DNA from 4 places in the Paenibacillus woosongensis genome. Region 1 is predicted to be linked to each of the others. Evidence: riboswitches for the same ligand, from Rfam matches in the RefSeq annotation. Region 1 holds a riboswitch; each other region holds the start of a gene.
The links. Region 1 has a riboswitch for cobalamin ahead of QNH46_RS23225 (S-layer homology domain-containing protein). Riboswitches for the same ligand answer to the same signal wherever they lie in the genome.

Region 1 (3,110 bases):
CCGTGGAGCTCAGCTTGCTCGGCAGTTGAATCTGGCGATTCCAGCCTGATGTAATGACCTCAGTATTTGGTGCAATATCAAAATACGTACTGTCTGTAACTGAAGTGACCTGCGGCAATTGCGCTTTAGTAAACTCTAGGATGACCCTGTCTTCTGTCAACGGATCTCCATATGACCCGTTCTCAAAATGAGTCTCACCATCTGGAATTGAAATGATCCGTTCGTGAACCGGCCCGGAGGAAGCCGGAACAACTACGTTCACTGCCTCGCTGTCGCTTTGCCCGGCCAAGGCATCTGCCAATGCCTGCACGGATATTGTGCCTTCGGCTGCTTGGCCTGTAAGGGCAATGTTAGCCAGCTGGTTATTGAGCAGGGTTACGCCCGCAACCTGCAGCCCTGTCGTACCAGTGTCAATAAGCCAGTGATTTGCCTGCTCTGCAGCCGGCGTAAATGTATCTCCTACCAGCTTGATTTCAATCGCCGGGTTCAAGGCTCCATGACTGATTTCAGATGCTGCTGGCGTTATGCTCGCCCAGCGGCTGTAATAGAAATGTACCTGATCGCCGGGCTGAATAACATAATCGCCCGCTCCGACTAAAGGAGCAACACCATTGACGTTGTACATCCAGCCGTCCCAGCCGCCCAAAGTTCCGGCGGCCTGTCCGCCAATCGCCGTGACGTAAGCATTGCTGCCGCTGCCCGTAATGCTGTAACTGATCGGCGGCACAGCGGTATCAAGACCCTGCTTCATCACATCAAGCGCTGTAATTTCTCCGCCGTTCGAGGCTACCGTGACAGTCTGAGGCGCATACAGCTCGCCGTCCATTCCGGTCACTTGCAGCTGTGCTGATATACCCGGCTGAACCGGCGTCGTTTCAGCGATACGATACCAGGTCGACTGCCCATGCTGGATGTCGAGCAGTGCAATAAGCGCCTGCTCCGTAGACATGCTGTTCATTCTCGTGTCGGCAGCTTTCCATTTGAAGGAGCCGTCAGCCAACTGGAACAGCGCATAGGCATCCAATACCGAATGGCCGTTCTTGATCCACTCGGAGGATAATGCATCGTCGCCTACAGCCACCAGTCCGGACACTGTAGTCGACAGACTATTCGAATTGTCTCCGGATCCCCATGTCCCGGGTGAGTTAAACCCGCCATGATCGAGCTGCCGCTGCTTCAACAGCTCCTTTGCGCGCTGAATAGCGCTGTCCACCGCGCTCTGCCCCTGGTATTTGCCAAGCGCCAGCAACGCCATACCGGTCATGTCCGTATCGCCGGACGACCCAGTCGGTGTTAAACCGAATCCGCCATCCGCATATTGGCAAGATAGCAAATAGTCCAAAGCTTTCTTCGCCGCCGCCGCATCCCATGTGCCTACGTCCGCGCCGAGTTTGACCCCGGCATCCATAGCAAGCATAGCCCAAATATGCTTGTTAACGCCGCCGATCGCCCCTGTAGCAGGATTCTGCTGTGCTGCAAGCTCAGCCCATAAATTTCGATCGGTCTCCCAAGCATGCGCCGGATCTTTCCCCATAGCCAGCAGCCCGAATATGTATCTGATATGCTCGGTTCCCCCGTTATTGGCCGCTAAATTAGGCGCCGTCGTCTCCCAGGAAGGCAATCTCCAGCTTCCATCCTGCAAATCTTCTCCTGCGCCCCATAAAGCTACCAGCTCCCACCAGGACTCGATTCGTTTCGTCGAGCCGGCATCACTATACTGCTTGGCATAGTAATCCACAGTGCTCGCAATCATACTGCTCAGCTGCGTGTTGCTGGTTCCTCCCGCCGCCTTGGCGAGCTGAGGATTCACTAGAGACAACAGCAGCATGAAGCTCATCCATAGAGGCAAGCTTCTCTTCATCCAATTCTTCCAACTGTTCAACGTCCGCTCTCCTTTACCATCCTTTTTTGTGGACAACAAAAAAAACACCTTTCCCATAGAGAAAGATGTTTCCGAAGATTTGTCCGTGTAGCACTATACACACTCGGCCGCTCCAATGACTAAACACGACGGCAGCAGCACGAATAAACATCTCCATCTCATCCTCGTGAGAAATTACAGAGCCCTTACACGGCAGGTCTCCTGGCTTCGCATCATCGCTTCAACTATCCCCTTCCCGTTGATGATCAACAGTGGTTTTATGATAGTCAGCTCCGCGTTACAGTGGCGGGACCGCGTCGAATTTTCATCGAACTTCCCTATTAAGCTGCGTCATAATACATTATGGGCAGCACCGTATAAGTAGAATATAAAATTGATTTGATTCCGGGTTATTGTATCAGATTTCACGGGTTTAGACAAAGGTTTTTCTGCATTGCTATCGCGATAACGGTAATTGGGCCAATCATCGCTAGAATTGTTCTGGCCCGGCCGCTTTCTTCAAATAACCCGTTAGCCTTCCCCGGCCTAATCAAACCGCTGCGTCTTATACCACTTGCTTTCCCGATGCATGATTTTGTCCATGATCATGTTATAAGAGGCACGGAGTGAAATGACAAGGAATAGCTGTGCGTAAGTAAAATACGTAATACAGGACAGTACGAAGTTCCGGACGTTGCTCTGCCCGATATCGGAAGCCAGGGCAAGGTTGATCTGCAGTACGTACAAGTAATACATCAGCGCCCAGGCGAAGATCAGATAAATGTACACATCGCCTTCAAACTGAAAGGGAGACAGCACCTCCGGTTTAAATAAAGCGATGAGCCAGTAAGCGATGTTGACGACAATGATCAGGTCGGAAATCACGATCGTGACCAGAAACCAGAAATAGCTGGCCATATAATAAAGGACATGCAGCTTGATGCGCCAGCTCGAAGGCTTGAACAAGTGGTGAAAATTGTCCAGTACGACCTGGTAGTTCCCTTTGGCCCATCGTTCGCGCTGCTTCATATATACGGATAGCTGCTCCGGCTCCTGCTGGTAAGCCTCGGCCTGCGGGGCCAGCGCAATAAGCTGGCCCCTGGAGAGAATTTCAAACGAAATGGCCGTATCCTCGGTCAGCGCCTGCTCGTCCCAACCGCCGATTTCTTTGATCAGCGACGTTTTGATAATAAAGTTCGTGCCCGGTATCGTCCCCAGCTTGAACAGCTCCCACATGCCGGTATGGAGC
Region 2 (3,110 bases), 1.0 Mb from region 1:
GCGGCCGGATTGCTGCGGGCGTTGCCGTTCAGCTCAATGTAGGAGATGGCTCCCGCATTGCACAGTCCGTGGAACGGTGCTTCCAGCTCGATTTTTTTAGCTGCGCTGATGTGGTAGTATACCGGTATGTGAAAAGAGTTCGTGTAATATTCCCGGTCAACGACGCCAGGAATTTCCCCGTAGTCAGCGCGGTCCCGTTTGGTGAATTTCCCCGACAGCCCTTCCGCCGGAGTGGCGAACAGGGTAATGTTCAGGTTGTGTCTTTCGCTCTGACGGTCGCAATAGTCGCGCATGAAGGCGATCAAATTATAGGCCTTCCTATATACATCGGTATCTTCGCCGTGATGTTTACCATACATGGCTTTCATGCATTCTGCGAGCCCGATGAAGCCGATCGACAGGCTGCCGTGCTTGAGCAGCTCTCCCACCGTATCCTCGGGGTTCAGATGCTCGCCGCCCTCCCATACACCTTCGCGCATCATGAAGTCGGAAGCCTTGGCTTTCTGGGACGATTGAATCCGGAAGCGGTGCAGCAGTCCGTCCAGCGCGATATCCATATAATGCTCCAGTTCCCGGTAGAAGCCTTGCTCATCTGCGGTCTGCCGCAGTCCTAACGCTATGCCATGCTCCAGGCCCAACTTGACCAGGTTCAGGGTGTTGAAGGACAAATTTCCTTTGCCGGACAGATGGTTGCGGCCGAAGCGGTCGCTCAGCACCCGCGTGCGGCAGCCCATCGTGGCAAATTCGGTATCCGGGTTCGCCGGATCGTAATACATCAGATTGAGCGGGGCGTCCAGATTGGCGAAATTCGGATACAGCCGTTTGGCCGAGCATTCCGCTGCTTTCAGGAACAGTTCGTAATTGGGTTCGCCCGGCTGCTGGTTCACGCCCTGCTTGCATTTAAAAATCTGAATCGGAAAAATCGGCGTTTCGCCGCTGCCAAGTCCGCGCATCGTTGCGGCAAGCAGTGAACTGATGACGAGCTGCCCTTCTATCGACGTGCATGTGCCGTAGTTGATGCTCGTAAAAGGAATTTGTCCACCCGCCCGGCTCGACATCGTATTGAGATTATGAATGAGGCTCTCGGCGGCCTGCAGTGTTTCGCTTTCGGTCTCTTTAACCGCATATTTGAAGGCCCTTGGATACTGCACCTGCAGATCAGAGCGAGCCATTGTGATCAAGCCGTAGTCCGCTGCGCTGTCTCCTTCTTCGAAGTAGTCCAATCCTTTGCGGAAATATTTGACGAAGGATTTGGTTACGTAAGGCGCCAGGTCGTGGTCCAGCTTATTGGCGGATACGCCGCCGTATTGCGCATTTTGCTGGGACTGAAAAATGATCGCCACAAGCGCCATCGCCGTCATGATCGAATTCGGCGGCCTTACGCTGCCGTTGCCGGTGTTGAACCCTTCGCGCAGCAGCTTGTCGAACGGAATGAAGATGCAGTTCGTCGTTCCGATCGCGTATTGATCCAGATCGTGCACATAGACGATATTGTCTTGAATGGCCTGAACGAGCGGCTTTGGCATGACAAAATGGTTCGCATACCATTTCGCGTACTCGCTGCCGAATTTGCTCATTTTGCCAGAGAAGCTTTCGCCGTTCAAGTTGGCGTTCTCCCGCAGCACCTCAAGATTGCTGCTTGCAACGATCTCTTCTCCTAATGTAATCACTTCATCCAGCATGTCTTGGCGGCTTGTATAAACCGGGTTCATCATCGCCATAACAAAGTTTCCCTCCCGAAAAACTACACATTACAACCATATAAAAAGGCATTTCCGATCATGCAAGGTTGGAAATGCCCGAATGCGTGTTTGAAGAAATGCCTGGATCATCCTATGAAATGCAGGATGAATGCGTATGTAAGCTGCAAGCGGACACCTACCTGTTCCTCGCAGGTTCATCTGGTATTTGGTGTCAAATTACAGAAGCGGGCAGGTCTCCTGGCTTCCGGACTTCTTCACTGACGCCTTCCCGCAGTTGGTTAATATCTGCAGTGGCATTCTATCAGTGAAGCGCTGCAAGGAGCCTTGGTAAGCTCTTGCATGCACCCGGTCACAGTGGCGGGACCGCAGCGGAATTGCACCGCACTTCCCTTTTAAGCCCCAGCCGAGAAATAGAGGGCTGGATCACCCGATTCCACTATATTTGGTTGTCTGCAACTTACATTACCCCAATATGTAGTGTTTGTAAACAGTCATCTTCACTAGCTGAAGGATGAAAAATCATGAAAAAACAGGTGAAAGCAACCCTGATGCGGCGAGTGGGAGATGAAGAGAAATTGTGAACATTTATCGCGGCAGTTCATGATCGTATTTTTTGCGCAGCTGGTTCAGCTGCTCTAATTTGCGCAGCTGGTTCAGCTGCTCTAATTTGCGCAGCTGCTGCTCCTGGTTTCTCATCCCGGCGGCAACGATCAGGATTGTACGTCGTACTGCTTCATGTTCTTGCAGCTCAAATCTCCATATAAATGAATTATGTGGATAGTTTATTATCAAATACGAAGGAGAATCCGATGAGAATAGATTTGCATACCCATGTCAAGCTTGCCAAGAAAACAGTCTTCAGCCACGCTTATTTCAAGGAAATGATGGCCGAGGCGGGAAAGAACGGGCTGGATGCCGTCGCCATGACGGAGCATTTCAACACCTGGCGGTATGAGGATATTTATGAAGTGCTGGACCGGCATTATCCCTATGAGCAAGGCTACTACTTGGCCGAGGGGATGAAGGTGTTTCCCGGCATCGGGGCGTATCAGATTGAAATTTTGCCATGCCTGCATGCGAAGGTGAAGTCAGCGAATGTGATCAAGGCGCTGTTGGAGAAGGAGCTGGCTGTCTCCGAAGAGAACAGTGGGGATTTGCGGGAGCTCGGGGAAATGGCGTAAGCGGGCGAAGATCACTTTAAAGGCAAGGTGCAGGGCCTCTTCCAGGTGCGGGAGAGGCCTGTACTTCATTCCTCCATGCAGATCATGATACGGTACTGGGTATAAGGGCGTGCCGAGTTTATTTGAAATGAAGGGGTGGAAATTGTTACAATAAGAGGCAGTATGAATGTTATTCAAAAAGTATGGAACTTCATTATAAGAAGGAGAGAGCAGTATGACGATTGCA
Region 3 (3,110 bases), 2.6 Mb from region 1:
TTTTTGTACCTTGCATTTTTGCGTCCTGTTTGTTTATGGTATGTGCAGAATTTGTCTCATTTCCAAGACCCCCTCGGCTTGGCCCTGTTCGGAAATGGATGAGGATCCTGCTATTTGCTTTACCGCAAAGCTTGCCAGGCTCAGGTCTATGGCGTATATTCGGTGGAGTACGCCAGCCAGCTTGAAGCAAGCACAAGTAACATTATTATGAAGGAGACTAGGCCATGAAGGTAAGAGTGTTAGTCGTTGACGATCATCCCCATGCCCGCGAGGCCATCGGTGAAATATTGTCGGACGATGACTGCTTTGAAATTATCGGATATGCCGAGAATGGAGACGAAGCCCTGCTGCAGACAGAGCTGTGGATGCCTGATCTTATATTGATGGATATCCATATGCCGGGCAAAGACGGTTTGGAAACAACGAGGGAAATTAAGCTGAAATATCCTTACGTCAAAATTGTGCTGATCACCGTCTCCGACGATGCAGCTCATCTGTTTGAAGCGCTGAAGCAGGGAGCGCAGGGCTATTTGCTGAAGAACCTGGAGCCGGGCACCTGGCTGCAATATTTGCGGGCGGTCGCCAGTGACGAAGCCCCGCTGTCCAGTGAGCTGGCTTTCCGGATTCTTCAGGAATTTCCGCTGTCCAAGAAAAATAACAGCGCTGATCACCCGCTTACGAGCCGGGAACGCGAGATTTTGAACTGGGTCGCCAAAGGGTTGACCAACCGGGAAATCGCCAAGGAACTGCAAATTTCCGATCAGACGGTCAAAAACCACTTGAAAAACATTTTGCAAAAGCTGCATTTGGAAAACCGCGTGCAATTGACGAGATATGCTTTGGAGCAAGGTTGGATCGAAAGCTAGCTCCTAATTATCAAATTTCATCATGTGAAAAATTCACAATAGTAACCCAAAAAGCTATTTTGCTCCTATTTGCCAATCCTGCTTCCTACTACGGCACTTAGCAACTAATCTATCGTATTAAAAGAGCTGTTGGACGGCTATTGTGAAAAATTCACAGCTATTCTATACTTTGAAGAAAGAGCAGGAGGTGGAACGATGGCCTTTATGATTGCACAACGGGCATATATCAAGCTCTATTTGATTTCGATGGTAGAGCAGCGAAGGGGCTACGGTTACCAGATGCTTGAAGAGTTGAAGGAAGAGTTCAAGCCGTTTGGCTATGTTCCTCCGCAGAGCGAAATATACCGGGCCCTTCATGAGCTCGTGCAGGAAGGGGTACTGTATCGCTCGAAGCATCTGAAAGGGAATGATCCCAGCGTGGATTTCCAAGAAATCGTACTCTATGATTTTACCGATGACGGACATGAGAAGGCCGAGCTGTACAAGAAGCAGGTTAAGGTCGATTTAGACCGCTGCATCGGTATGTTGAACAAGGCTGTTGCCGATAATTATTGAGTTTTGTGCATAAATAGGACATATTTATTCTAGGACTAATCCGATTTGTATTGTATTATTTGACAACATGAAGTAACATAAATTGTATATTCATAACCGAATATTGTGGGAACAGGTGCTTCAATCACCGTCGATTGAAGCTTAAAAGGGAAGTCCGGTGCAATGCCGGCGCGGTCCCGCCACTGTAACAGAGGAGCTGGGAGCATGGGTGCCACTGATGATCCGTCATTGGGAAGGCAGCTGTCCAGTTATGATTCTGAAGCCAGGAGACCTGCCTGTTCTGTCAGCACTGCTGTACCTACGGGAGATAGGGAGGTGTTAAAGATTTGAGCCATCGCGCAGTAGACGAGGGTCCTCTTTAGCCATTCCAGCTATAGGGGACCCTTTTTGTTATTGGAAGAACTTACACTGGGGAGGAATTGTGAATGAGTCATACGGTAAAAAGCGGAAATTTAGGTTATCCGAGAATCGGCGGACAACGGGAATGGAAAAAAGCGATTGAAGCCTATTGGACTGGCAAACTGGACGAGCAGCAGCTGCACGGGCAATTAACGGAAATACGGCTTCATAATTTACGGCAGCAGCGGGATCAGGGGATCGAGATCATCCCTGTAGGCGATTTTACGTATTACGATCATGTCCTCGATATGGCCGTTATGTTCGGCCTTGTCCCGGAGCGGTTCTCCTATAGCGGCGGCGAGGTATCTCTGGACACGTATTATGCCATCGCCCGGGGAAATAAAGAAGCGCCGGCCAGTGAAATGACGAAATGGTTCAACACGAACTATCATTATATTGTTCCGGAGCTAGGCGGCAGAAAACCGCAGCTAACGGTAAACCGTCCGCTGGTTGCTTACCGCGAAGCCAAAGAGAAACTGGGGATCGATGGAAGACCTGTGCTGATCGGGCTTTACTCCTTCCTCAAGCTATCGAAAGGGTTTAACGAAGCGACGGAGTGGGATCATTGGGTCGAGCTGCTGCTGCCGCTATATGTTCAAGTACTTCAAGAGCTCGCCGCAGAAGGTGTAGCCTGGGTTCAAGTGGACGAGCCGTCTTTGGTGACCTCTGTGTCGGCCGAGGATATAACGCGGGTAAGAGCCATTTACGAAACAATTCAGCGCAAGGCTCCGCAAATTTCCATTCTGCTGCAAACGTATTTCGAAGCGGTGGACCGTTATGAGGAGGTCGTGTCTTTGCCTGTTGCCGGCATCGGACTTGACTTCATTCATGGGCTGGACGGCAACCTGGCTGCCCTGCGTAAATTTGGATTCCCGGCGGGCAAGACGCTTGGAGCGGGCATGGTCGATGGACGCAATATTTGGCGCACGGACTTGTACCGCCAGAAGCAGCTGTTACTTGAAATCCTGGAAATGGCTGCGGATTCCGAGGTTATCGTGCAGCCGTCCTGCAGCCTCCTGCATGTGCCCGTGTCGGCTAAGCAGGAGCAGACGCTGGTGGCCGTGCTTCGCGACGCTTTGTCCTTTGCCGAAGAGAAGCTGGGTGAAGTCGTCGCATTGAGCGCTGCGGTGAGTACAGGCATTGACAGTGTGAAGGGGATATTCGAAAGCAATCGCATCGCCCTCGATAATCTGGCCAAGGATCCAGCTCGCAACCGGGCAAACGTAGCGGCCGCGGTAGAGAAAATCGCCTCTGAACCGGCTGCGAGGGGAAGCGAGTTCGCCATTCGCC
Region 4 (3,110 bases), 1.9 Mb from region 1:
ATTGGCCGCCTATCGGGCAGATTTTACGCCCTCTGCGCTGCAAAGCGCGCCAAAGACGCTACTGGCCGTTAGCGTAATTTGCGCAGGGACGGAGAGTGAAGCTGCGCATTGGGTACAGGTGCTCGATGAGACGGCAAGACAAACGGGGTGGGGTTCGTTCCGAAGCATAAGCGGTACGCCGCATAGCGTGCATAAGCAGCTTAAAGATATGCAGTGCGAATACGCCAATGACGAATTTCTGATCGTTTGCCCTATTCCTGACTATGCGGCAAGGCTGGAATGCTACAGACTGCTGGCCGAGGCTTTACGGGGGGTGGCGGCGTTTGATGGTGCGTAATAGTGACCCGTATATCGCTGTAAAGGAAACTTGATCCGTGCAGACGGGCAGAAGTGAGTTCATGGTTGGGAGCGAGATTTATATGTATAAAGAAAACAGCTGCGGTTACATTTACACTTACGCCAGCCATGAGAATGAGCGGCGGCTATGCGAAATGGAGCTCGCGGCTTTGTTTGGACATTCGCCGAATACGGAAGGGTACATCGCAACGGACAAACGGATGGATCCGAGCCGCAGTCCATTTATTTCATACCGGATAGATATCCTGCTTACTGGAGATGATCCGGACAGCGTGGCCATGCAAGCGGCCGAGCTTGATCTTCAGGGCAAAACATTTAAAGTCGTATGCATAAAGCTGGGCGGCATGCTTGCATTTAGCTATGAGGAGCAGCGCGAGCTCGAGCGGCAGATCGGCGGTCGGATTCGCGGTAGAGCGGATATGCGCAATCCCGAGGTGACGTTCGGCCTAATGTTCGTTGATGGGGGCTGGCTGCTTGGAATATGCCATGCGGCAGAGTCCGTTTGGCTGCGCCATAAGAGCAAGCCGCGCAATTATTCCACAGGACTGAGCACGGCTGTCGCCAGGGCTTTGGTGAACATCGCGGTGCCCGAGCCGTACGCTGTCAAGGCCATCGACCCATGCTGCGGGATGGGAAATGTGCTGATCGAGGCGTTATCGATGGAGATCGATATCGTGGGCCGGGATATTAACCCGTTGGCGGTCCGGGGAGCGAGAATCAATTTGCGCCATTTCGGATACAGCGATGATCGGGTCAGCCTGGGCGATCTGAATGAAGTAGGCGAGCTTTACGATGCGGCTATCGTGGACATGCCGTACAATTTATGCTCCGTACTGTCACCCGGGGAGCGCGGCGAAATGCTGCGCAGCATAAGACGGTTTAGCCAAAGGACAGTCATCGTTTCCACGGAGCAGCTGGAGAAGGAGATCGTTGACGCCGGTTTTCGCATTCACGATTACGGAACGGTCAGCAAAAGTTCTTTTGTCAGACATATTTGGGTTTGCGGAGCTAATCGGTAAGGGATGAATGATTGTCATCTGTGCGGTTTTCCCCTATAATCCAATACAGACGAAGATGTATGAATGCCTAGTGCCAAATGGAAAAACCGTAGGTCCCAAGGCGGCGCTTGTCCGCAAGCTTCCGCCACGGGTTAATAGGGAAGCCGGTGCAATTCCGGCACGGTCCCGCCACTGTAAACAGGGATGAAGCTCATGATATGCCACTGTCATTCGTTAAACCCGCACTCTGCCTTACTTTGAAGGTAGTTGCTGGAAAGGGACACGCGAAGATGGGAAGGCGAGCCGAATCGGCAACCTGGAGTCAGGAGACCTGCCTATGGGAATCAAGAGACGGTCCTTCGAGGAAAGGATACGTTCTGCTAAAAGAGCTATGCTGCGGACAAGCTGGGTGGCTTGTACCGTACATGGACTTGTTTGTAGACGTAGCCCGATCCTGCACGGATGGGGCTTTTTCCTGTCTTTTTGCTGTATTTCCATTGAGAACGGGCTTTTCATGTACAAACTATACGCCTTCTAAGGAGAGAGAGAATTCATGAACAAATTTAGAAAGTTCTGGGGGATTTGGCTTCTAGCAATCATGCTCGTCGTGATGGCTGGCTGCGGCAAGGATGCGGCAGGCACGAACACTGGAAATGCTCCAGCTCAGCAGGAACAGAACGCTCAAACCGGACAGGGGGTGCAGGGGGATTCTGCGTCTGATGCGCAGCGCACAGCCTATCCGTTGACCGTGAAGGATGTTACTGGCGCGGAATTCACTTTCGAAGCTGCGCCGCAAAGAATCGTTTCGCTGGCTCCATCGGAGACGGAAGGATTATTCGCGCTTGGGCTGGATGAGCAAATCGTAGGTGTGTCCGATGTCGACGATTATCCCGAAGCGGTGAAGGACAAGCCGCGGATGGGCGGGTTCCAGGTCAACGTTGAGGCGGTCATCGCCGCCAAGCCGGATCTGGTGCTGGCCGGCAATCTGATCGCCCCGGCAACCGTAACAAGCCTTACCGATCTCGGAATCAAGGTTTATCAATCGAATCCGACCAATCTGGACGAAACGCTGGCGAATATTAGAGCCGTAGGGGAAATTACCGACCGGCAGAAGGAAGCCGAGGAAGTTGTCGCCCAAATGGAGAAAGAACGCGATATGGTCTTGGATGCCGTTAAGTCCTTGACTCCGGAACAGAAAATGAAAGTCTACATCGAGTTTTCGCCAGGCTGGACCGTTGGGAAAGGCGTGTACATGGACGAACTGATTACGCTGGCCGGGGGAGAGAACGTAGCTTCCGATCTGGAAGGCTGGAACGAAATCAATGAAGAGAACATCATTAAAGCCAACCCGGACGTTATTCTGTTTGCCAAAAATGTCGTCGACGAGAACAACAAGACGATTGGAGATATGATTAAAGCACGTGGTGGCTGGGATCAAATTACGGCCGTAAAAGAAGACCGTGTCATCGGCCTGGATGATAACCTGCTCAGCCGTCCTGGCCCGCGCGTGACCCAGGGATTGATTGAAATGGCACGGGCCATTTATCCGGAATTGATCCAGCAATGATGAATAAATTGGCGGGATACGGAACGGCGGGTTTGGTACTTCTGGCTGTTACGCTGCTGGTCTGCATCGGCGTTGGTTCCGTTTTTCTGCCGACCGGCGAGATTATCGGCATTTTGCTTCACCGCCTGCCATGGATCGGCAGCATGATTACGCCGGACTGGGACGTCTCGGCAGAGCAGATCGTTATG

Region 2: another riboswitch for cobalamin. It lies ahead of QNH46_RS03360 (anaerobic ribonucleoside triphosphate reductase); the one in region 1 lies ahead of QNH46_RS23225 (S-layer homology domain-containing protein).
Region 3: another riboswitch for cobalamin. It lies ahead of metE (5-methyltetrahydropteroyltriglutamate--homocysteine S-methyltransferase); the one in region 1 lies ahead of QNH46_RS23225 (S-layer homology domain-containing protein).
Region 4: another riboswitch for cobalamin. It lies ahead of QNH46_RS07305 (ABC transporter substrate-binding protein); the one in region 1 lies ahead of QNH46_RS23225 (S-layer homology domain-containing protein).

Annotation. Positions count from the first base shown of each region.
Region 1 is NZ_CP126084.1:5,049,507-5,052,616, forward strand. Features, by position in the region: gene QNH46_RS23225 (S-layer homology domain-containing protein) at 1-1,882, opposite strand, end outside; cobalamin riboswitch at 2,057-2,254, opposite strand; gene QNH46_RS23230 (glycosyltransferase family 2 protein) at 2,408-3,110, opposite strand, start outside.
Region 2 is NZ_CP126084.1:772,791-775,900, forward strand. Features, by position in the region: gene QNH46_RS03360 (anaerobic ribonucleoside triphosphate reductase) at 1-1,721, opposite strand, end outside; cobalamin riboswitch at 1,914-2,149, opposite strand; gene QNH46_RS03365 (hypothetical protein) at 2,513-2,884, shown strand; gene QNH46_RS03370 (MTH1187 family thiamine-binding protein) at 3,099-3,110, shown strand, end outside.
Region 3 is NZ_CP126084.1:2,496,939-2,500,048, forward strand. Features, by position in the region: gene QNH46_RS11405 (response regulator) at 225-866, shown strand; gene QNH46_RS11410 (replication termination protein) at 1,062-1,421, shown strand; cobalamin riboswitch at 1,518-1,714, shown strand; gene metE (5-methyltetrahydropteroyltriglutamate--homocysteine S-methyltransferase) at 1,847-3,110, shown strand, end outside.
Region 4 is NZ_CP126084.1:1,666,275-1,669,384, forward strand. Features, by position in the region: gene QNH46_RS07295 (LLM class flavin-dependent oxidoreductase) at 1-337, shown strand, start outside; gene QNH46_RS07300 (THUMP domain-containing class I SAM-dependent methyltransferase) at 420-1,376, shown strand; cobalamin riboswitch at 1,450-1,708, shown strand; gene QNH46_RS07305 (ABC transporter substrate-binding protein) at 1,909-2,922, shown strand; gene QNH46_RS07310 (FecCD family ABC transporter permease) at 2,919-3,110, shown strand, end outside.